2 regions of the Pseudoalteromonas sp. NZS37 genome follow, and region 1 is predicted to be linked to the other one. Evidence: predicted binding sites of a transcription regulator. Region 1 holds the regulator's gene; the other holds the start of a gene.
The links. The regulator NrdR, encoded in region 1, represses ribonucleotide reductase genes. The targets are predictions, from matches to a motif close to AAACACNANATNTNGTGTTT.
Positions count from the first base shown of each region.

Region 1 (12,155 bases):
CTAGTTGCTTATAATTTACAGCAACACCCGTCGCTAAATCTTTAAAGTATTCAACATCAATTTTAGTAACGTCTGTTTCGATCAACATTTGTTGTTCGATATCGGCAATTAAATTGCCACTTATTTGCCAAGAATAAACGGCTTGGAGTGCTAAGATACGTGCTTTACGTCTTGCTGCTGGTTTCACAAAAATTCCTTAAACTTAAATTTTATCTAACACATTAACCATTTCAAGCGCGCCTAAAGCAGCTTCGCCGCCTTTATTGCCCATTTTGGTGCCAGCACGCTCAATTGCTTGTTCAATGCTTTCTGTGGTTAATACGCCAAATGCAACCGGGATATCATACTCAAGTGATACTTGCGCAAGACCTTTGTTTGATTCGCCAGCAACTAGGTCAAAGTGTGGTGTACCACCTCTGATCACTACGCCTAATGCGATGATTGCATCATACTCTTTTTTTGCCGCAACGCGTTTAGCCGCTAAAGGTAATTCTACCGCGCCTGGTACATAAATAACGGTAATGTCGTCATCAGATACGCCACCAGTGCGTTTTAGCTCATCAACAGCACCTGCAAGGAGACTGCTACCGATAAAGTCATTAAAACGAGAAATGACAATGGCAAACTTTTTGCCAGGAGCGTACTTACTACCTTCAATAATTTTCATTTGATAACCCTAAAAATAAGTTCAAGCGGTTGCGATTGCGCAAAAATTGCTGCGCATCATACCATAAAAATAAAATAATAGCCTAGTTTAAGCGTGATGCTTATTGTGGCTCAACATAATCAACAACTTCTAAATGAAAGCCCGAAAGTGCATGGTACTTTTTAGGGCGACTCATTAATCGCATTTGTTTAATTCCAAGATCTGCAAGTATTTGCGAGCCTACGCCAACAGTACGAGATGTACCTTTGAATTTACGAGGCGTAACGCTTTCGCCAGCATCAGCTGCTGCGAATGCTTTTACAGTTGCCTCTAATTCTTCAGTGCTTTCTTGCTTACCTAAAATAACTAAAGCACCTTCATTTTTAGCGATATAAGCCATTGCTTCTGAAAGGCCCCAACTACGGTCAGCACTTCTGTCTGAAAGTAGGATATCGTTAAAAGTACTTTGCAAATGTACACGTACATTTGTCGGTTCTTGCTCTTTTATATCGCCTTTAAGCAATACGTAATGTAATTGGCCGTCAATTGTGTCTTTGTAAGTAACTAAATCAAATTCACCGTGAATAGTTGGTAACTTACATTTTGCAACTTGCTCAATTGTTGTTTCATTTAAGTTACGGTATTCGATTAAATCAGCAATAGTACCAATTTTAATATCATGCTCTTTCGCAAAAACTTCTAAATCAGGGCGACGCGCCATGGTGCCATCCGCATTAAGTATTTCAACAATAACAGATGATGCTTCAAGCCCAGCTAAACGCGCTAAATCACAGCCAGCTTCAGTATGTCCTGCGCGAGTTAATACGCCGCCAGGTTGTGCCATAATTGGAAAAATATGACCAGGCTGCACGATATCACTTGGTACTGCGCCTTTAGCTATAGCCGCTTGCACTGTACGCGCTCTATCTGCTGCTGAAATACCTGTAGTAACACCCTTTGATGCTTCTATCGACATTGTAAAGTTAGTCGAAAATGCAGCACCATTATTTTTAACCATTAACGGTAAATCAAGTTGCTCACAACGCTCTTGCGTCATAGTTAAACAAATTAAACCACGGCCATGAGTCGCCATAAAATTAATCGCTTGTGCACTAATATGCTCTGCGGCAATAATTAAATCGCCTTCATTCTCTCTATCTTCATCATCCATTAAAATAACCATTTTACCGGCTTTAATATCGTCGATGATTTCTTGTGCGCTGTGTAAATTCATAAATTTGCTCGTATAAGTTATCAGTTTCGTTATTTAATAAAACCCGCTTTAGCGAGTAAGCTCATCGAAATATCAGAGCCCGTTGGTTGCTCTGCACCTTTTATAAGGCGCTCTAAATAACGTGCAATTTGATCGACTTCTAAATTAACTTGAGTGCCTACTTTAAAGTGAGCAATTGTGGTTTGCTCACTCGTATGTGGGACAATTGTTAATTTGAATTTATTACCTTCTACAGCGTTTACTGTCAGGCTTATACCATCAATACATACCGAACCTTTGTACGGGATGTATTTCATTAAATTTTCTTCGGTTGTAAGCCAATATTCTGTTGCTCGAGCGTTTGCTGTAATGCTTGTAATAGTTGCTATGCCATCAACATGGCCAGATACTAAATGACCGCCTAAACGCGAAACCGGTTGCATGGCTTTTTCAAGATTCACCGTTTGCCCTAAAGCATAGTGAGCAAAACCGGTTAAACCAATCGTCTCGTTAGATAAATCAGCACTAAAACCGTCAATATGTTTATCAACTACGGTTAAGCAAACGCCATTGGTTGCAATGCTGTCGCCTAGCTTTACGTCTTCCATATCAAGGTCAGCACTTTGGATACGAATGGCTAAGTCGCCTTGTTTTTTTTGTAATAAAGCAATTTTGCCTGTGGCTTCTATTATCCCAGTAAACATAGCGCTACTCTTTTTTATTAAGTGATTTTAATGAGTTTTTAACGCGGTGATACGTAAATCGTCACCAATGCGCGCACATTCATTAAATGTTAAATCAACGGTGTTTTGCATACTCGTCAATTCAGGAAAATTAACTAAACTTTTTGCATCATGGCCCATTAATTTAGGCGCCAAATAAAAAACAAACTCGTCAACTAAATCAAGCTCTGTCATTTTACCAGCAAGTGTTGCTCCGCTCTCAAGCCAAACATTATTAAAATGCAGTTGCCCAAGCTTTTCTAAAACAGCCTGTAAATCAACTTTGCCGTTACTTTCACTTACTTCAATATGCTTTACAAAATGCGGCCATTGCAGTGATTTATCAACCTTAGTCGTAAATATTATTACATCACTTTGGATTTTAAATAAAGCAAGGTTGGGCGTTAAACGATTCTGTGAGTCAATTATAACACGCACGGGCTGGCGAAGCGGTAAATCGGTAGGTAGCGTGCAAGGCAACTCGCTTAGTCGCACATCAAGTTTAGCATCGTCTACTAACACGGTATCGGCACCGGTTAAAATAGCGCAGCTTTGCGCTCGGTATAATTGTACGTCTTGGCGAGCAGCGGGACTTGTGATCCACTTACTTTGCCCATTTTTAAGCGCTGTTTTACCATCTATGCTTGCTGCCATTTTACAGGTCACATAAGGTAAGCCTTGTTCCATTCGCTTAAAAAAGCCAACGTTAAGTGCGCGAGCTTGTGATTCAAGTAATCCATAAGCAACTTCAATACCGGCATCGCTCAGTATTTTAAGGCCTTTGCCTGCAACTTGTGGGTTTGTATCAACCATAGCGGCAATTACTTTTACAACGCCCGCCTTTTTTAAGCCTTCAGCACACGGTGGCGTACGCCCATAATGACTACACGGTTCAAGCGTTACATAAGCCGTTGCACCTTGTGCACTACTACCAGCTATTGCCAGTGCATTTACTTCAGCATGGCCTTGACCTGCTAATTGATGAAAACCCTCACCAATTATTTGATTATTTTTAACTAATACACAGCCAACATTAGGGTTAGGCGTGGTAGTAAACCGACCTTTTTTGGCAAGCTCTATGGCGCGTGCCATATACATTTCGTCATGTTCGGTAAAAGGAACTTGGTTAAGCATTTATTATACCAATTGCGTTAAATAAGTGGTCTATTATAGCGCTAAGAAAATAGCGCAATAACAAGGCGAAAATTATGACATATAGTTGTTCTATATGAATAATTTTTAACGCAGTGAGTGCGCTATTTAATGCGATAGAATGATCATGTTTTTAATAAAATTGGTATTACTCCCCTAAGCGGGCAATTTCTTCGCCAAATTCGCGTATATCTTCAAACGAGCGATAAACAGAGGCAAATCTTACGTACGCTACTTTATCGAGCTTTTTGAGGGCTTCCATAATGCATTCACCCACCAAATGGCTTGAAATTTCTCGCTCACCCGTTGCGCGTAGTTGCGATTTTATTATATTCACCACTTCGTCTACTTGCTCTGTGCTCACTGGGCGTTTTTCGAGTGCGCGATTTAAGCCATTTAATAATTTATCTTCGTTAAATGGTTCGCGGCTGCCGTCTTGTTTAATAACACGAGGCATAACCAGTTCAGCGCCTTCAAATGTAGTAAAGCGCTCGTGGCAGTCGTTACACTCACGACGCCTGCGAACTTGATGGCCTCCGCCAACAAGGCGTGAGTCAATAACTTTAGTATCTTTTGCGGTACAAAATGGACAATGCATAGCTCGGTACTTCCGTTTTAAAACAAAAAAGACCGCTAAATAGCGGTCTTTTATCTTAGCAAAAAAATAGGGCCTGTTGACCTTTCAGGATTAAATTTGTTCTATCTAGGGGTGATTTAATCGCGGCTCGAGATTTGTAACCTAGTGGGCTAAGTAAAAATCGAGCAACAAAGAGTAAATCGCCCCTAGAACGAACCCGAGGGCAGTGCATGTTTGGCATTTATGCTGCGTTATCGCCTATTTGTGTGGAGTAACCACACTACATAGACTCTGCCTTGCTTAAAAGCCAAACATACTACTGCAAATTAAACCTCGAAAGATAAACAGGCCCCTAGCTTATGTGCTCTAAATTACTGCCGCTTATGCAATTAAGCGTAAACAGGTAATTTTGCACAAATTGCTTTTACTTTTTCTTTAACTTGCGCCTGTACAGATTCATCAGTGATGTTATCTAGTACGTCACAAATCCAGCCAGCAAGCTCTTTTGATTCTACTTCAGTAAAACCACGGCGAGTAATTGCAGGAGAACCAATACGCAAACCAGATGTTACAAATGGTGAGCGTGGATCGTTCGGTACTGAGTTTTTATTAACTGTGATGTTAGCGTTGCCTAGGGCTGCGTCTGCATCTTTACCAGTGATATCTTTATCGATTAAATCAAGTAAAAATAAGTGGTTTTCAGTTTTGTCAGATACGATTTTGTAGCCGCGCTCTTGCATTACAGCAACCATTGCCTTTGCGTTTTTAACAACTTGTGTTTGGTATACTTTAAACTCTGGTTGAAGTGCTTCTTTAAATGCCACTGCTTTTGCTGCAATAACATGACATAAAGGACCGCCTTGGCCACCAGGGAAAACAGCGCTGTTAAGCTTTTTGTAGATTGCTTCGTCGCCACATGCAGAAATAATCAAACCACCACGAGGGCCTGCAAGTGTTTTATGCGTAGTTGTAGTTACAACGTGTGCATGAGGAACAGGGCTTGGGTAAACGCCTGCCGCAATTAAACCCGCAACGTGAGCCATATCAACAAACAGATAAGCACCGATTTTGTCAGCAATTTCACGGAATTTAGCCCAATCAACAATACCAGAGTACGCTGAGAAACCACCAATAATCATTTTTGGCTTGTGCTCAAGTGCTAGTGCTTCAACTTGTGCGTAATCAATTTCGCCCGTTGCTTCATCTAGTCCGTATTGGATTGCATTGTAAAGCTTACCAGAGAAGCTTACGTGAGAACCGTGAGTTAAGTGACCACCATGAGCTAAGCTCATACCTAATACAGTATCGCCAGCGTCTAATAATGCTAGAAAAACAGCAGCATTAGCTTGCGAACCAGCATGTGGCTGCACGTTAGCGTAGTCAGAACCAAATAATTCGTTAGCACGGTCAATTGCTAATTGCTCAACAACATCTACATGCTCACAACCGCCATAATAACGTTTGCCTGGGTAACCTTCTGCGTATTTGTTTGTAAGCTGTGAACCCTGCGCTTCTAGTACGCGTGGGCTACAGTAGTTTTCTGAAGCGATTAGTTCGATATGCTCTTCTTGGCGAGCAGTTTCTTTGGTTATCGCGTCAAATAACTCTGGATCAAAATCCGAAATATTCATGCTACGTTCTAACATTGGGGTCTCCTAGGGCAACGTGTATGGTGTTTTTTAGAGGCTTTATTGTACGCTTTAAACGACTCTTTGCCTACGCTCTTAAGTTGAGGATATTTAAACAGGGATTGAAACTATTTCACAGCTCTTTTAAGATGATATTTTTTTATAAAGCCATAATAATTTTAAATGAATTATATTTACTACATTTAATTAGTAAATATAACTAAGTGTATTCATCCGTATAAAGTTATAAAAAAAGCGGCTCAAGCCGCTTTTCCTTTTAATTTAACTTAGCCTAATTTAGCGAGCATTTCGGTACGTAACTCGTCGTAATCGGCGTTCATATCGCTTGCTAGGCATGGTTTTGCTAGTGCATCAGCAAGTGGTTTTGGCATACCTAATTCAATATTTAGAATACCCTCTACGCTTTCTTTAAACTTAGCAGGATGAGCTGTCGCTAAAAAGATACCCGCTGCACCAGGTGCACGATTTTCAACAAGACCTTGGTAAGCAATAGCAGTATGAGGCTCCGCAACATAGCCAGTTTGTTGAATTTTTTTCATCACGGCTTGCGTGTCTTGCTCGTTTACGCTAGTTGAATAAAAATTATCGTAGCTAAACCAGTTATTATCTAACATTGTTTGTACACGCGGCCAATTGTTTGGCTTACTTACATCCATCGCATTTGAAAGCGACTCAAGCGTTGCTTTTGGCGTCCAGTTTTTATCAAGCATAAAGCGCGGCACAGTATCGTTTTGGTTTGTTGTTGCACTTAATTTGCCAACAGGTAAACCAATAACCGCACCAATCATTGCGGCGCACACATTACCAAAATTACCACTTGGCACTGATATATGCGCTGTTGCGCGCTTTTCTTTTGGTAGCTGTGCAATGGCTTCAAAGTAGTAACAAACCTGAGCAACTAAACGGCTAATATTAATTGAATTAGCTGAGTTAAGCCCAAGTGTTGATTTAACTTCTTCATCTAAAAAGGCATTTTTAACTAGCTCTTGGCAATCATCAAAGCTGCCCTCAACTGCATAACAATGAATATTGTTACCTAGCGTAGTAAATAGCTTTTGCTGAGCAAGTGAAATTTTGCCTTTAGGGTATAAAATAACAACATCGATATTTGGTTTATTGTAAAAAGCATGCGCTACAGCTGCACCGGTATCGCCCGATGTTGCTGTTAAAATAGTTACTTTCTCGTCTTTATTAAACTGCGTTAAACACTCTGCCATAAAGCGACCACCAAAGTCTTTAAACGCAAGTGTAGGACCATGAAACAGCTCTAAACAGTATGTGTTCTCTTCAACTTCCACCAGCTTAACTGGAAAGTTAAATGCATTTTTAACCATTTGTGCCACAGTATCGCTTGGTAGCTCATCACCAATTAGGTGCGATAATATTTTGCCGCTGCGCGTAACAAAGTCCATATCAAGCAATGCATCAACATCAGACAATGGGGCCAGTGATTCTGGGAAAAATACACCTTGGTTACGACCCAAACCTGTTTTTACGGCTTCAACGAACGACACTTTTTGTGAGCTATCTTTTAAATTATGTAATTGCATGACTAACTATCCTATAAAACTGTTAATTGACGCGTGCCGTCGTTATCTAATTTACAAATGTGGCAAAAGCCTTGCTCGTTAATGTAATTGGTTTCTAACCACTGCGCGCATTGCTGTGCAGCTTCAAGTGTTTTACATACGCTAAACAAGGTGGGCCCTGCGCCCGAAATACTGACTATTTCAGCGCCCAGTGCTGGCAAGCTTGCTTTGGCTTCACTAAAGCCTTTAATGAGCGGTGCGCGGTAAGGTTCTGCTATTTCATCTTTCATTATGCTTAGCGCATCGTCAAAACGGCTAGTTAACAGTAAGCTACTAAATGCCGACAAACGCTGAGCAAATTCAACACTTGCATGCATGCTCAACTCTTTTGGTAAAACCGAGCGCGCTTTTGCAGTGTTGAGTGAAAAACCAGGAAACGCAGCAACGTAGTACCAACTTTTATCAACAGGCAGTGCAATCGATTTATCAGGGATTAAATCACCGGTTAATTGCAAACCACCTAAATAACATGGCGTAATGTTGTCGTAATGGCGACCACCGCTTACCACAGCCTCAAAGTCAGCCATAAGCTCAATAAGCTCAACCTGACTTAAATTAGTTTTTGCAAACTTATCAAGGGCAGCAAAGGTAGCCACGACCGAACATGCACTAGAGCCAAGCCCTGAGCCAATTGGTAAGTTCTTTTTAAGCTCGAGCTTTACGCTTGGCATAGTAGGCGCAACATGCGCTCTAAAATGCACTAAACACTGGTACGCTAAATTTTCATTAGCATCACTGGGTAACTTATGAGCGTATTCGCCAGTGCAAATAAACTCATCGCTTGGTGCGGCGCTTACAACGGCTACATCACCTAACAAACTGCCATCAATTGGCGCAAGCGCTGCGCCAAGGGCATCAAAGCCCACTGCAAAATTACCAATAGACGCCGGAGCATATACTTCAATCATAACGAGCTCCTAGCGCGACAACGTTTTTAAAATATCAGCAAATACACCCGCGGCTGTTACTTCCGAGCCGGCGCCATAACCACGAATTACAAACGGACGTGGCTGGTAGTATTGGCTTAAAATAGCCAGTGCGTTTTCACCATCACGAATGACACTAAGCGCATGCTTTGCATCTACCGCTTCAATACCTACTTTACAGTGGCCTTCTTTAATTGTGCCTACATAGCGAAGTACCCTACCCTCGCTCGCAGCGCTTTTGATACGGTCGTTAAAATCAGCATCTAAGCTTGGTAGTTTTGCCATAAACTCATCAACGCTATCACCTTGTGCAAAACCTGGTGGTAATACTGACTCAACTTCAATATCGCTTAGCTCTAATTTCATACCGGCTTCGCGAGCGATGATCAATAACTTACGTGCGACATCGGTACCCGATAAATCATCACGAGGATCTGGCTCAGTAAAGCCACTTTCTTTGGCTTTAATAGTTGCCTCAGAAAGTGATAAACCATCTTGAAGTGCGCCAAACATATACGAAAGTGAACCTGATAAAATACCGCTAAACTCTAATAACTCATCACCGGCACCAAATAATGACTGTAAGTTGTCGATTACTGGTAAGCCTGCACCAACGTTTGTTTCGTATAAAAATTTACGATTATTTTTTTGTGTTGCTGCAATTAAATCTTGGTAATACGTGTATGAGCTTGTTGTTGCTTTTTTATTGGCAGCAACCACATGAAAACCTGCATTTAAAAAGTCTACATACTGCGCAGCAAGTGCATCCGACGACGTACAATCAACAAGCACAGGGTTTACTAAATGATTTTGCTTAACAAACTGCTCTACTAGTTTTAAATCAAACGCCTGCTCGGATGAGGCCAATTTTTGCTGCCAATCACCAAAAGCTATACCTTCACTATCAAGGTGTAATTGACGAGAGTTAGCAACACCATACAAGTTGAGTTTAATATTACGCTTTTCAAGCCACGCTTGTTGACGTTCAAGCTGATTAATAAGCTCTTGCCCTACTAAGCCACAACCTAGTAAAAACACATCAATTGACGGCACATGCGTGAAAAAGTTTTCATGGCATATTTTTACGGCGTCGTTACAAAGTTCGCCATCAATTACTGCTGAAATAGCACTTTCTGTAGAATCCTGTGCAATTGCCACTATATTTACTTGCGCTTGTGCAAGCGATGCAAAAAACTTAGCCGCTAAGCCACGGTGCGCGCGCATGTTATCGCCCACTAAAGTAACAATGGCTAAATTGCGCTGCACTTGTACAGGCTCAATAAGCCCTGCTTGTAATTCAAGTTCAAATGCAGTTTGTAGCGCATCAAGTGCAAGTGCTAGGTCTGTTTCGTGTACACAAAAGCTAATGCTGAATTCGCATGATGACTGCGTGATCAATACAATTGATACGTTATCGTGAGCAAGCGCGTTAAATACCTTAGACGCCATACCTACTTTGCCTTTCATGCCTGGCCCTGAGACAGTTAGCATTGCAAGGTCTTGTAGGCTCGAAAGCGCTTTTACTGGCTCATCTGATGAATAATCGTTACCAATTAATGAGCCTTGTGCGTCTGGGTTATGCGTATTTTTAATTTCGCACGGCACGCCTGCTTTAGCACACGGTAAAATTGTTTTAGGGTGAAGTACTTTTGCACCAAAATAAGAAAGCTCCATCGCTTCTTTATAAGATAAAAAATCTACTTTAGTCGCTTTTTTAATATAACGAGGATCAGCACTGTATACACCATCAACGTCAGTCCAAATTTGGCAAATCTCAGCTTCTAAACAAGCCGCAGCAATGGCTGCTGAGTAATCTGAGCCATTACGGCCAAGCGTTGTAAGCTCACCTTTGTCATTACTCGCTGTAAAACCAGGCATGATATAGATAGTTGCAGGACTTTCTTTAAGCACAGCTTGAAAGCGCGCTTTACTTGTTACTAAATCAGCCTCGGCGTCGATATAACCGCCAGTTGAAGCGATACAGCTTGTTGCTTCTAAGTATCTTGCATCGTGCGAATTCAATAAAGCCTGCATTAAAGAAACACTAACGCGCTCTCCAAAGCTAATTACAAATGCGCGAACTTGATCGGGGCAACATTGTATAAGTGATACGCCATCTAGTTTATTTTTAAGTTCCCTTAAGTTTGGCCAACTTGTAACTACTACACCACTTTTTTCAACGTCAGCTTTCAAACCTTCACAGCGGCTAACTAATGCTTGCCATTGCTGCGAAAAGTCAGAGCCTTGTTCTGCTGCACTTGCAAGTGCAACTAGCGAATCGGTCATTCCACCTGGAGCAGAAAGTACCAAAAGCATTTCATCTTTTAATTGTGCTTTAACTAGCTGAGCTACCTGTTGTAAGCATGCATAGTCGGCAAGCGAAGACCCACCAAATTTTAAAACTCGCATTGTTTATGTTCCTCATCCCATAAAACGAAAAAAGGCCTGTGTTCTAAGTGAACACAGGCCTTTAAATTTGTTGCACCGACCTATGCCACTATCCAGTAAGAATGATGGTTGTAATAATAATGGTCAGTACGCGATTAATTGTTTTCATATGTTAAGACTGCCTTAACAAAGGCTATGCTGTCAACCCTAAATTAAAAGATAAAACAGCCTTTTTTAACATGAAAAAACCTAATGAATGCCAAATTTATGCAATATTTCGTTTAAGTTAGATTTATTGATAGGTTTATCGATAAAGTCTATTGCGCCAAGTTGTGCGACTCGTTGCTTCATTTTTTCTTGTATATCGGCAGAAATAACTAAAACAAAGCACTCTATTTTTTCTGTTTTTATAGTCTCGAGTACTTGTATACCATCAACTTCGGGCATGGTGAGATCTAAGCACAATAAATCAAAACTTTGTGCTCGTAAAAGTTCTAGAGCGTGCGCTCCATTTGTAGCTTGTTGTATTTGAGCGTCTATACATTCATTTAAACACCGCACGACTTGTTTACGGGCAACTGCAGAATCGTCACAGACTAATATCGAAAATTTCATCATGTTTACTACTACACAACCATCAAAGTTATTAAAAGGTTATTAAACTAATGCCTTCCATTGCATTTTAGACACTTTAACACGCCTCAAAGCACTCAGCGCATTAATAATTTAATACAATGATAAATATAGAATAAATCCGTTTAAGATATAATTAACCAAAGCAAATACTAATTAAGCCTACAATACATAACAGATAACGAATTTATTAATTTATACCTTGGTTTAAATACTTTGATACTACACGCTCACTTTTTGGATTTATCTTATTAAATTTTAACTTTTTTATTTATTTTTAGAGGTTTATTGACTAACTTTTAAATTACTATCGTAACGTTACAAAAATAATAAAGGATGAACAAGTCACTCATGTTACAAAAAAGTCTTTCTAAGAAGCTACTGACTAGCGTTTTATCCGTCTATTTTTTGCTTACCTTTGTAGTGACCTGTGGACAAGTGCTTGCTGAATACGTCAATACTAAAGACTATATTCGCGATGAACTTAGTACCTTACAAAAAACCTTTAGTCGCAGCTTAACACGTGCAATTTGGGAGCTTAATACCAAGCAAACAATTACAACAGCAGAAGGTTTACTCGCCATCCCCATGATTGAAGGGATTATTGTTCGAGACGACAGCGGCGAAATTATTTCACAGCTAGGGCGCTCTCTTGATATA
Region 1 is NZ_JADYXL010000004.1:454,066-466,220, reverse strand. Features, by position in the region: gene nusB (transcription antitermination factor NusB) at 1-187, opposite strand, end outside; gene ribH (6,7-dimethyl-8-ribityllumazine synthase) at 203-667, opposite strand; gene ribBA (bifunctional 3,4-dihydroxy-2-butanone-4-phosphate synthase/GTP cyclohydrolase II) at 768-1,880, opposite strand; gene I6F47_RS10415 (riboflavin synthase) at 1,910-2,563, opposite strand; gene ribD (bifunctional diaminohydroxyphosphoribosylaminopyrimidine deaminase/5-amino-6-(5-phosphoribosylamino)uracil reductase RibD) at 2,591-3,715, opposite strand; gene nrdR (transcriptional regulator NrdR) at 3,882-4,331, opposite strand; gene glyA (serine hydroxymethyltransferase) at 4,700-5,956, opposite strand; gene thrC (threonine synthase) at 6,226-7,509, opposite strand; gene thrB (homoserine kinase) at 7,521-8,456, opposite strand; gene thrA (bifunctional aspartate kinase/homoserine dehydrogenase I) at 8,466-10,883, opposite strand; gene I6F47_RS10380 (response regulator) at 11,112-11,480, opposite strand; gene I6F47_RS10375 (sensor histidine kinase) at 11,847-12,155, shown strand, end outside.

Region 2 (12,155 bases), on a different contig from region 1:
ACGTATTTAACTTCAATCTCGTCGCCTACAGAAACAACAGTAGTTGCATCTTCAACGCGTTCTTGAGCGATATCAGCTACACGGATGTAACCTTCAACGCCTTCGATAAGTTCAACAGTTGCGCCTTTCGCATCAACTTCAGTCACTTTACCTTTAACAATAGCACCTTTTTTGTTTGCATCAAGGTAGTTATTGAATGGGTCAGCTTCGATTTGCTTAACACCTAGAGAGATACGTTCACGCTCTGGGTCAACTTGCAATACGATAGCAGTGATTTCGTCGCCTTTCTTGAATTCACGTACAGCTTCTTCGCCAGGTGTATTCCAAGAAATGTCTGAAAGGTGTACAAGACCGTCAATACCACCGTCAAGACCGATAAAGATACCGAAGTCAGTGATTGATTTGATCTTACCAGTAACTTGATCGCCTTTGTTTTGTAGACGAGCAAATTCCTGCCAAGGATTAGCAATACATTGCTTAAGACCAAGAGAAATACGACGACGTTCTTCGTCAATTTCTAAAACCATAACTTCAACAGTGTCGCCTAAGCTAACAACTTTTGAAGGATGGATGTTTTTGTTAGTCCAATCCATTTCAGAAACGTGTACTAAACCTTCAACGCCTTCTTCGATTTCCACGAAACAGCCGTAATCTGTAAGGTTAGTAACACGACCAGAAAGTTTAGAACCTTCTGGGTAACGACCAGCGATAGCTGCCCATGGATCTTCACCAAGCTGTTTAAGGCCTAGAGATACACGAGTTTTATCTTTGTCGAATTTTAGAACTTTAACTGCGATTTCGTCGCCAACATTAACGATTTCTGAAGGGTGCTTAACACGCTTCCAAGCCATATCAGTAATGTGTAGTAGACCATCAACACCACCAAGGTCAACGAATGCACCGTAGTCAGTAAGGTTCTTAACGATACCTTTAACTTCTTGGCCTTCAACAAGGTTAGCAAGAAGCTCTTCACGTTCTTGTGAGTTTTCAGATTCGATAACTGCACGACGTGAAACAACAACGTTGTTACGTTTTTGGTCAAGCTTGATTACTTTAAATTCAAGCTCTTTGCCTTCAAGGTGAGTTGTGTCACGTACTGGACGAACATCAACAAGTGAACCAGGTAGGAAAGCACGGATTGAATCAACTTCAACTGTGAAACCGCCTTTAACTTTACCGTTGATAACACCAGTAACAGTCTCTTGCTCTTCACATGCTTTCTCAAGACGGATCCATGCTTCGTGACGCTTAGCTTTCTCACGAGAAAGAATAGTTTCACCGAAACCGTCTTCAATTGCATCTAGTGCAACATCTACTTCGTCGCCTACAGCAACTTCAAGTTCACCAGCAGCATTTTTGAACTGCTCAGCAGGGATAGCACTTTCTGATTTAAGACCAGCATCTACAAGTACAATGTTATTCTCGATAGAGATTACTGTACCTTTAACGATAGAGCCTTGCTCTGCTTCAAAACCCTTTAAGCTTTCTTCAAATAACTGCGCAAAATTTTCTGACATACGAATATACGTCTCATATATTAATACCAATAAGCAACCATGCTGCATGGGGTTGTTAAAATAGCACTGGCATCCTGCTGGCGCATAAAATGTGTTTAGCTTCGTTTAGGAAGCTTACCTTCAGAGATTGCAATATCCAATAAAGTTATTACCTTATCAAACACTTGCTGTGCATTGAGTTCGCTAGTATCAAGCTCAATAGCATCATCTGCAGGTACAAGCGGAGCAACGGCACGATTCATATCGCGCTCGTCACGAGCTTGAATGTCCTGTAATAGACCACTTAGTGTAACATCAAGACCGCGCGTATTCAACTCAACAAAGCGTCTACGAGCACGCTCTTCTGCACTTGCTGTTAAATATATTTTTAACGGCGCATCTTGAAAAACCACAGTGCCCATATCACGGCCATCGGCAATTAAGCCGTTTTCAGTGCGAAATGCACGCTGGCGACGTAATAACGCTTCACGAACGCGAGGTAATGCTGCAACTTTTGATGCTGCAGCGCCTACTTCTTCATTACGAATAGTAGTGGTTACATCTTCGCCTTCTAAAATAACTTTTCCTGCATTAGTTTGGCTATCTACCAAAAACTGCACATCTAAATTTGCAGCAAGAGGGACAAGCCCTTCTTCATTGTCTAATGCAATTTGGTGATGAAGTGCAGCTAAAGATAAAACGCGATAAATCGCACCGCTATCTAATACATCCCACCCTAACTTGTCGGCTAACAAGCGACAAACAGTTCCTTTACCTGAACCACTTGGGCCATCAACGGTGATCACGGGCATTAATAACGCCTGCATTTAAAACCTCCTGCAATGCACACCTAAATAAACCGCGACATTATACGTCAGTTATTAAAATATATCTGCTATTAGTGTGTAACTTTTGTAATTACTTCTAATTAGCTTATTCACTGACTGACGCTAAAACATTGAAAAATGTAGGAAATGTTTTATAGGTACACTTTGGATCATTAATCGTTATTGGCTTTCCACCAACGGCAACCATTGCAAAACACATGGCTATACGGTGATCGTCGTAAGTGTCTATTGCTACATCGTTGAAGTGTTTAGGCGGTGTAATTTCTATAAAGTCATGCCCTTCTACCACTTCTGCACCTACTTTTCTAAGCTCAGTTGCCATCGCATATAAACGGTCTGTTTCTTTTACTCGCCAGTTATAAATGTTACGAATGGCAGTTGGGCCTTTAGCGAAAAGAGCAACAGTTGCAAGGGTCATAGCAGCATCAGGAATTGCATTAGCGTCAATATCTACGCCTTTTAATTCGCCTTTGCGAACAACTAAACGCTCATCATACCAATCGATTTTTGCGCCTACTTGCTCCATTACTTTAGCAAAGCCTATATCACCTTGAACTGATTTAGCACCCACGCCTTTAATTTCAATCTCGCCGCCAGCAATTGCAGCCGCAGCAACAAAGTAAGAAGCAGAAGATGCATCGCCTTCAACCATAATTCGTTCGAGTGATTGATACTGTTGACCACCTTTAACTTTAAAAGTTGCATAATCACTGTGTTCAACATTAACACCAAAACGTGCCATTACATCAAGCGTAATATCAATATAAGGTTTAGATACTAAAGTACCTTTAATCGTTATCGTAGTATCACCGCTAAATAATGGCGCTGCCATTAATAGAGCCGTTAAAAATTGACTTGAAATACTACCGTCAATTTCAACCTCACCACCTTTTATTTGACCACCTACAATTTTAAGTGGTGGATAGTCTTTGTGTTTTGTATAGGTAACATCACCACCAAGCGCTTGTAGAGCATCAACTAAGTGCCCTATCGGACGCTCTTCCATACGTGGTTCGCCTATTAGCTCATACTCACCTTTAACGGCAGCAAGTACAGCCGTTAAAGGTCTGTAAGCAGTACCTGCATTACCTAAAAACAAGGGCTCAGTAGGTGTATTAAACACACCACCAACTCCCTCTACGGTCGCTACAGTGTGTTCATCATTTAAAGTTACATTTACACCTAATAACTTTAAAGCACCCAGCATATGGCGTATATCGTCACTATCAAGTAAGTTTTCTACAACGGTGGTACCGTTTGCCAGTGCTGCTAATAATAAAATTCTGTTCGATAGACTCTTTGAACCTGGTAGGGTTACCGTGCCATTTACTTTAGAAATAGGTTCTAAACGGAGCTGCTCCATTAGCTGTGCTCCTTTGCAAATGCAGCCATAAAATCTACAAGTGCTTGAACACCTTCAAGAGGCATAGCGTTATAAATACTTGCGCGCATACCGCCCACAATTCTGTGACCTTCAAGTGCAAGTAAACCGGCCTCGTTTGATTGAGCAACAAATTTGCTATTTAAGCTTTCATCGTTTAACCAAAATGGAACATTCATGCGTGAGCGGCAATGTTTAGCGACTATATTTGAATAAAAATCTGAGTTATCGATAAAATCATACAGTAAATTTGCTTTAGCAATATTTTGTGCTTCCATGGCTTTTACCCCACCATTGCTTTCAAGCCATTCAAATACTTCAGCCGCTAAATACCAAGCAAAGGTAGGTGGGGTATTAAACATACTGCCCTGCTTTGCTTCAAGTGCGTAATCTAAAATACCGGGCTTTGGCAAACCTTCGCGCTCAAGTAATGTTTTACGAACAATAACAATTGATATGCCCGATGGACCGATATTTTTTTGCGCACCAGCGTAAATCAAATCAAATTTATTAACGTCTATCTCACGCGATAAAATAGTTGAAGACATATCAGCAATAATCGGAGCTGTTGGGTGGCTTGGTACATCAAAAATCTCTAAGCCATCGACAGTTTCATTAGGGCAATAGTGGATGTACGCAGCGTCTTCTGGTAATTCCCAGTCAGCAACGTCTTTAATTGAAAACTCACCATCAGCATCATTACGGACATCCGTAAAAGACGTTTGAGTAAACTTATTCGCTTCATCTCTGGCGCTTTTCGACCAAACGCCATTCTCACAATAAAACGCTGTTTTGCCTTCTTGGTGTAAGTTTAATGGCACAGCACTAAACTGGCCACGACCACCACCATGCATAAACAGCACTTCAAATTCATCACTAATATTCATTAGGCGACGAAGGCTAGCTTCACATTTAGCTGTAAGCGCTAAAAACTCTTTACTACGATGGCTAATCTCCATCACAGACACACCTAGGTCTTGCCAATCTAGAAACTCTTTTTGCGCTTTTTTCATAACCGCTTGCGGAAGCATAGCTGGCCCCGCACAAAAATTATATTTACTCATTACCTTTGCCTCATTCCAGTAATTTAACTATTAAGCATGAACATTTAATACCAATCCGCTAAACCTTTAAAATTTAATGAATAATACCAATCCGCAATAATACTTAATCATTTTGCGGGGCTAAACGTGTCGCTACTTGCGTTAAAAAATTCTCATTTAGAACAACTAAATAGCGAATTTTTTGCCTAGCTATCAACACGTTTTTCCACCCTCAAAATAGATCTCTTAATTAAGCGAATTGGTATGAGTATAATTTCACACCCTATTAATTTTTTTCAACAACATTAAAAAAAGCGGCCAAGGCCGCTTTTTCAATATCAATTATTCTGAAGGAGGATTATCATCCGCTACTTCATCAATAACCGTATCTACTGTTTCAACGTCTTCAATATCAATTAAGTCACTTTCTGTAACTTCAATCTCTTCTATACGTTGTAAACCAACTACTTGCTCTCCGTCAATAGTTCTGATCAAAATAACACCTTGTGTGTTACGTCCAACCGTTGAAACTTCATTAACGCGAGTTCGTACTAAGGTACCACGATTCGAAATAATCATTATTTCATCGTTGTCATCAACTTGCACAGCACCAACAACAGCACCGTTACGTTCACTCACCTTAATTGATACAACACCTTGTGTTGCGCGGCTCTTAGATGGGTAATCTTCAAGTTGTGTACGCTTACCGTAACCATTTTCAGTTACCGTTAGAATGGCACCGTCAGTTTTTGGTACAATTAACGATACTACGCGTTGCTCGTCTGGCATTTTAATACCACGAACACCTGTAGCAGTACGACCCATTGGGCGAACACCTTTGAAGCGAATCTCAGGGTTACCTTCTTCGTCTAATACTGGGTTGCCGTTTTCATCAACAACTGTTGTTTCTTCAGCTTCTTTGAAGCGTACAACTTTACCTGCATCAGTGAACAACATAATTTCGTTGCTACCATCGGTAATATCAACACCAATCAAGCTATCGCCATCATTTAAGTTAACAGCAATAATACCGCTTGCACGTTGACGACTGTAAGCCGTTAATGGTGTTTTCTTAACTGTACCGAATGCAGTTGCCATAAAGATATATTTATCTTCTGCGTACTCGCGTACTGGCAATATAGCAGTTATACGTTCATCAGCTTCAAGTGGTAACAAGTTAACAATTGGCTTACCGCGCGCTGCACGACTTGCTAGTGGTAACTGATACACTTTAAGCCAATATAAACGACCGGCCGTAGAGAAACATAAAATAGTATCGTGTGTATTTGCAACTAACAGACGTTCAATGAAATCTTCATCTTTCATCTTCGTTGCTGACTTACCTTTACCACCACGACGTTGTGCTTCGTAATCAGACAATGCCTGATACTTCACATACCCTTCGTGAGAAAGCGTTACAACAACGTTTTCTTCAGTAATTAAGTCTTCAAGGCTGATATCGTGAGCCGCTGCATTAATCTCAGTACGACGTTCGTCGCCATACTGCGCTTTAATTTCAACTAGTTCGTCACGAATAACTTCCATTAAACGCTCAGGTGTTGCCAAAATATAAAGTAGCTCAGCAATTAACTCTAATAACGCTTGATATTCAGTTAAGATTTTTTCGTGTTCAAGACCAGTCAACTTGTGTAAACGCAAATCTAGAATTGCTTGAGCTTGTTGCTCAGAAATATAGTATTGACCGTCGCGAATACCTAAATCATCAGCAAGCCAATCTGGACGGGCTACATTATCTTCGCCTGCTTTTTCAAGCATACCTTGTACATGACCTAATTCCCACGGACGTGCAGTTAAAGCAACTTTAGCTTCAGCAGGTGTAGGGGATTTACGAATAAGCTCGATAATTGGGTCAATGTTTGCAAGCGCAATTGCTAAACCTTCAAGCGTATGAGCACGGTCACGCGCTTTGCGTAAATCAAACACGGTACGACGAGTTACTACTTCACGGCGGTGAATAATAAACTCTTCAAGCATTTCTTTTAGATTAAAACACTTAGGTTGGTTATTAATTAATGCAACCATATTCATACCAAACACAGTTTGTAACTGAGTTTGTGAATACAAGTTGTTTAAAATAACTTCGCCTACGTCACCACGTTTAATCTCAATAACGATACGCATACCGTCTTTATCTGATTCATCACGTAGTGCACTAATACCTTCAATTTTCTTATCTTTAACAAGCTCAGCAATTTTTTCAATTAAACGGGCTTTATTAACTTGATAAGGAATTTCGTGAACGATGATTGTTTCACGGCCTGTTTTTTCATCGGTTTCGACGTCGGCGCGTGCACGCATGTACACTTTACCACGGCCAGTTAAATAGGCTTGTTCAATGCCTTTTTTACCGTTGATAATTGCAGCCGTTGGGAAATCAGGACCAGGAATATAATCCATTAACTCTAAAATAGTTAAATCAGGATTTTGAATAAGTGCCAAACAACCGTTCACAACTTCAGTTAAGTTATGTGGTGGTATATTTGTAGCCATACCTACTGCAATACCCGACGAACCATTCACTAATAAATTAGGGACTTTCGTAGGTAACACGTCAGGGATGAACTCAGTGCCGTCGTAGTTAGGAACGAAATCAACCGTTTCTTTTTCAAGATCGGCTAATAACTCATGCGACATTTTTGCCATACGTACTTCTGTATAACGCATTGCCGCTGCTGAATCACCATCAACCGAACCGAAGTTACCTTGGCCATCTACAAGCATATAACGTAGTGAGAATGGCTGAGCCATACGAACTATCGTGTCATAAACTGCACTGTCGCCGTGTGGATGGTATTTACCGATTACGTCACCGACCACACGGGCCGATTTTTTGTAAGGCTTGTTCCAGTCATTACTAAGCTCGTTCATTGCAAACAAAACGCGGCGATGAACAGGTTTTAAGCCGTCACGTACGTCTGGTAATGCACGTCCTACTATTACGCTCATTGCGTAATCTAAGTAGGAGTTTTTTAACTCGTCTTCAATATTGACTGGCAGAATTTCATTGGCGAGATCAGTCATTTGATATCACATTCCTTCAGTATCAGCTCTCAACAACCCGGTATTGGGTATTAAGAGTATTGTTATTATTTCTAACAGCCATGCTATCACAATTAATTTTAATTTACAGGCGCAAAACTTTGCGATTTATCAATTTAGCCCTATATAATGGCCTCAGATTGACGAGGAAGTATTTTATGACCGAACATCAAAATGTAGATCACGCAGAAATAGCAAAATTTGAAGCCATCGCTGAGCGTTGGTGGGACCTAGACGGAGAATTCAAACCTCTTCACGAAATTAACCCGTTACGTTTAGACTTTATAGCAAACAAAACGCAAGGCTTATTCGATAAAGAAACACTCGACGTTGGCTGTGGCGGCGGTATTTTAAGCCAAAGCATGGCGCGTATGGGTGCAAAAGTAACTGGCATCGATATGGGCCAAGAGCCTCTAACCGTTGCTAAGTTGCACAGTTTAGAAACTGGCGTAAATGTAGATTATATAAAAGTGCCTGCAGAAGAGTTTGCAACACAGTACCCTGAGCGCTTTGATGTAATAACGTGTATGGAAATGCTTGAACACGTTCCCGACCCAGCATCTATCATTCATGCCGTAGCCGCACTTGCCAAACCAGGCGCGGACGTGTTTTTTTCAACCCTGAACAAAACACCTAAAGCATATTTATACGCTATTGTTGGCGCTGAAAAACTCTTAAAAATGGTGCCTGAAGGTACACACGACCATAAAAAGTTTATAAAGCCTGCACAGCTTATTGCATGGGCAGAGCAAGCCGGTTTAAAAGTTCGTGCAAGTACAGGGCTTTCTTATAACCCACTATCAAAGCAATATACGCTCAATAGTGACGTTAGCGTAAATTACATACTTTATTTTGAGAAGTTAGCTTAATGGCTAACTCTCAAGCCCCCCTACCCCTTATTGAGTACGATGCATTTTTATTTGATTTAGACGGCACCCTACTCGACACCGCTGATGATTTAGGTGCCGCTTTAAACACAGTCCTTATTAGCAATAAAATAGAACCTGTTAGTAGTGATATATACCGTCCTGCCGCATCTAACGGCGCAGGTGCATTATTAGAGGCTGGTTTTAAAGAATTATGGGCTAAACAACCCCAAAGCGAGCTTATAAAGCAATTAGTTGACGAGTACGCCACAAACATAGCAAATCACACACGTTGCTTCAGCGGAGTTGAATCGTTACTTATCGCCCTTGATCAGAAAAAGATCAAATGGGGGATCATGACTAATAAACCAGGGTTTTTAACCGATCCTTTAGTGGCAGCTATTCCCGCATTAAAAAATGCCAGTGTAGTAATAAGTGGCGACACATTAGCTGAAGCTAAGCCATCACCTTTACCACTGCTACATTGTGCAAAGCTTATGCAGGTAGAACCAAGCCGTTGTTTATACATTGGTGATGCACAGCGTGACATACAAGCAGGCAAAGCGGCAGGTATGCATACCGCAACGGCACTTTGGGGTTACATTCCAAGTATTGATGAAGCCAACAGCTGGAATGCTGATTTTAACTGGCAAAGCCCAATTGATGGTTTTAACCATATATAGTGCTATGTTAATTATTAAACACTATATATTGTGATTGTGTTAGTTTTCACACAAAGCTTGCTGATAAAAAAAGCAGTCAAAATTTATTTTTAAAATGAGTAAATTTAGCAGATCATTAGTTGATTTTTGCATATTTCAACTTAAATGATTGTTCGAAGGTGAGTGTCTACTAACACAAATGCGTTATCCCAAAGTTATCCACAAACAGGGGCAATTATGTCCCTTGCAAAACAACTCAGACCACACTATCTTGTGATCTCTAAATTGAACAACACCAGATATTGTGGCCAAATGTTATTCAATTAAATTCGCCAATACGGTGAAACCTATAATAAATGAGTATGTACCTTGCTTCGGCGAGGCATAAAGCATTGGTCAAAATACATAATTCCCAAGGAATACAGGCAAATGAACCAACAGTTATCTGTAAGCAAACGTGACGGGCGCAAAGAGCCTCTTGATCTGGATAAGATCCATCGCGTCATTGAATGGGCCGCCGAAGGTTTAAGCAACGTTTCGGTTTCGCAAGTTGAATTAAAATCGCACATTCAGTTTTACGACGGTATTCGTACTAAAGACATTCACGAAACCATCATTAAAGCAGCAGCGGATCAGATTTCAAAAGAATCGCCTGATTATCAATACTTAGCTGCACGTTTAGCTGTATTCCATTTACGTAAAAAAGCGTACGGTCAATTTGAGCCACCACGTTTATTTGACCACGTAACAAAAATGGTTGGCGATAAACGCTACGATGCTCACTTATTAGTAGATTACACAGAGCAAGAATTAGACGAGCTTGATGCATATCTTGATCATTCTCGCGATCTTAACTTTAGCTACGCGGCTGTAAAACAGCTTGAAGGTAAGTATCTCGTTCAAAACCGTGTATCGGGTGAAATCTACGAAAGTGCACAGTTTTTATATATTTTAGTAGCAGCGAGCTTATTCTCTGACTACCCACGTGAAACACGCGTTTCTTACATTAAGCGCTTTTACGACGCAGTATCGTTATTTAAAATATCTCTACCAACGCCAATTATGTCGGGTGTACGTACACCTACTCGCCAGTTTAGCTCGTGTGTATTAATTGAATGTGGCGATAGCCTTGATTCAATCAATGCAACGTCGTCAGCTATTGTTAAATACGTTTCACAACGCGCAGGTATTGGTATTAATGCTGGTCGAATTCGTGCGCTAGGTAGCCATATTCGTAACGGCGAAGCGTACCACACAGGTTGTATTCCTTTTTATAAGCACTTTCAAACAGCTGTTAAAAGTTGTTCGCAAGGTGGTGTACGTGGCGGCGCTGCAACATTGTTTTACCCGCTTTGGCATTTAGAGGTAGAGAACCTACTTGTGCTTAAAAATAACCGTGGTGTAGACGACAACCGTGTTCGTCACCTAGATTACGGCGTACAGTTTAATAAACTAATGTACTCTCGTTTAATTAAAGACGACTACATTACGTTATTTAGCCCATCAGATGTGCCTGGCCTTTACGATGCATTTTTTGAAGATCAAGCTGAGTTTGACGCGCTTTACGTAAAATACGAACAAGATGAGTCTATTCGTAAAAAACGCATTAAAGCGATTGAGCTTTTCTCTATGTTTGCGCAAGAGCGTGCAAGTACAGGTCGTATTTATTTACAAAATGTGGATCACTGTAATACACACAGCCCGTTCATTGCTAAAGTTGCGCCTATTCGCCAATCTAACTTATGTTTAGAAATTGCATTGCCAACTAAGCCACTTAATAACGTAAATGACGAAGAAGGCGAAATTGCCCTTTGTACACTGTCTGCGTTTAACTTAGGTGCAATAGAATCACTTGATGAGCTTGAAGAGCTAGCTGAACTTGCAGTACGCGCCCTTGATAACTTACTTGATTTCCAAGACTACCCAGTACCGGCTGCTAAAAATGCAACTATGGGTCGTCGTACACTTGGTATAGGCGTGATTAACTACGCATACTACCTAGCTAAAAACGGTAAGCGTTATTCAGATGGCAGCGCAAATGCATTAACACATAAAACTTTTGAAGCTATTCAATACTACTTGATGAAAGCATCAAACGAGCTTGCTAAAGAGCGTGGCGCCTGTCCTAAGTTTAACGAAACAACGTATTCACAAGGCATTATGCCAACAGATACGTACAAACGTGATTTAGATAAAATTTGTGATGAGCCACTTCATCTTGATTGGGATACACTACGTGCAAATATTAAAGAGCACGGTATGCGTAACTCAACACTAAGTGCGTTAATGCCATCAGAAACATCGTCGCAAATCTCTAATGCAACAAATGGTATTGAGCCACCACGTGGACATATTAGCGTTAAAGCAAGTAAAGACGGTATTTTAAAGCAAGTTGTTCCTGAGTATGAGCGTTTAAAAGATCAATACGAGCTACTGTGGGACATTCCATCAAACGATGGTTACTTGCAGCTTGTTGGTATAATGCAAAAATTTGTAGACCAAACAATTTCTGCAAATACAAATTATGATCCAAATAAGTTCGAAGGCGGTAAAGTACCTATGCAAGTCTTATTAAAAGACTTACTAAGCGCGTACAAACTAGGTGTTAAAACCTTGTACTACCACAATACTCGTGATGGTGCCTCAGATATGCAAGAAGATACTCCAGAAGTGGAAGATGATGATTGTGAAGGCGGCGCGTGTAAAATATAACTGCTGATTTTTATTTTAAGCGGGCATTTAGCCCGCTTTTTCTGATAGTTTTTTGAGTGATAAACATGTCTTATACTACTTTTAGCC
Region 2 is NZ_JADYXL010000005.1:403,022-415,176, reverse strand. Features, by position in the region: gene rpsA (30S ribosomal protein S1) at 1-1,517, opposite strand, end outside; gene cmk ((d)CMP kinase) at 1,613-2,323, opposite strand; gene aroA (3-phosphoshikimate 1-carboxyvinyltransferase) at 2,430-3,707, opposite strand; gene serC (3-phosphoserine/phosphohydroxythreonine transaminase) at 3,707-4,789, opposite strand; gene gyrA (DNA topoisomerase (ATP-hydrolyzing) subunit A) at 5,111-7,810, opposite strand; gene ubiG (bifunctional 2-polyprenyl-6-hydroxyphenol methylase/3-demethylubiquinol 3-O-methyltransferase UbiG) at 7,987-8,697, shown strand; gene I6F47_RS12290 (HAD family hydrolase) at 8,697-9,377, shown strand; gene nrdA (class 1a ribonucleoside-diphosphate reductase subunit alpha) at 9,786-12,068, shown strand; gene nrdB (class Ia ribonucleoside-diphosphate reductase subunit beta) at 12,134-12,155, shown strand, end outside.
Region 2: a site for NrdR is predicted at 9,647-9,666, ahead of nrdA (class 1a ribonucleoside-diphosphate reductase subunit alpha). Genes of this name have one in related genera too.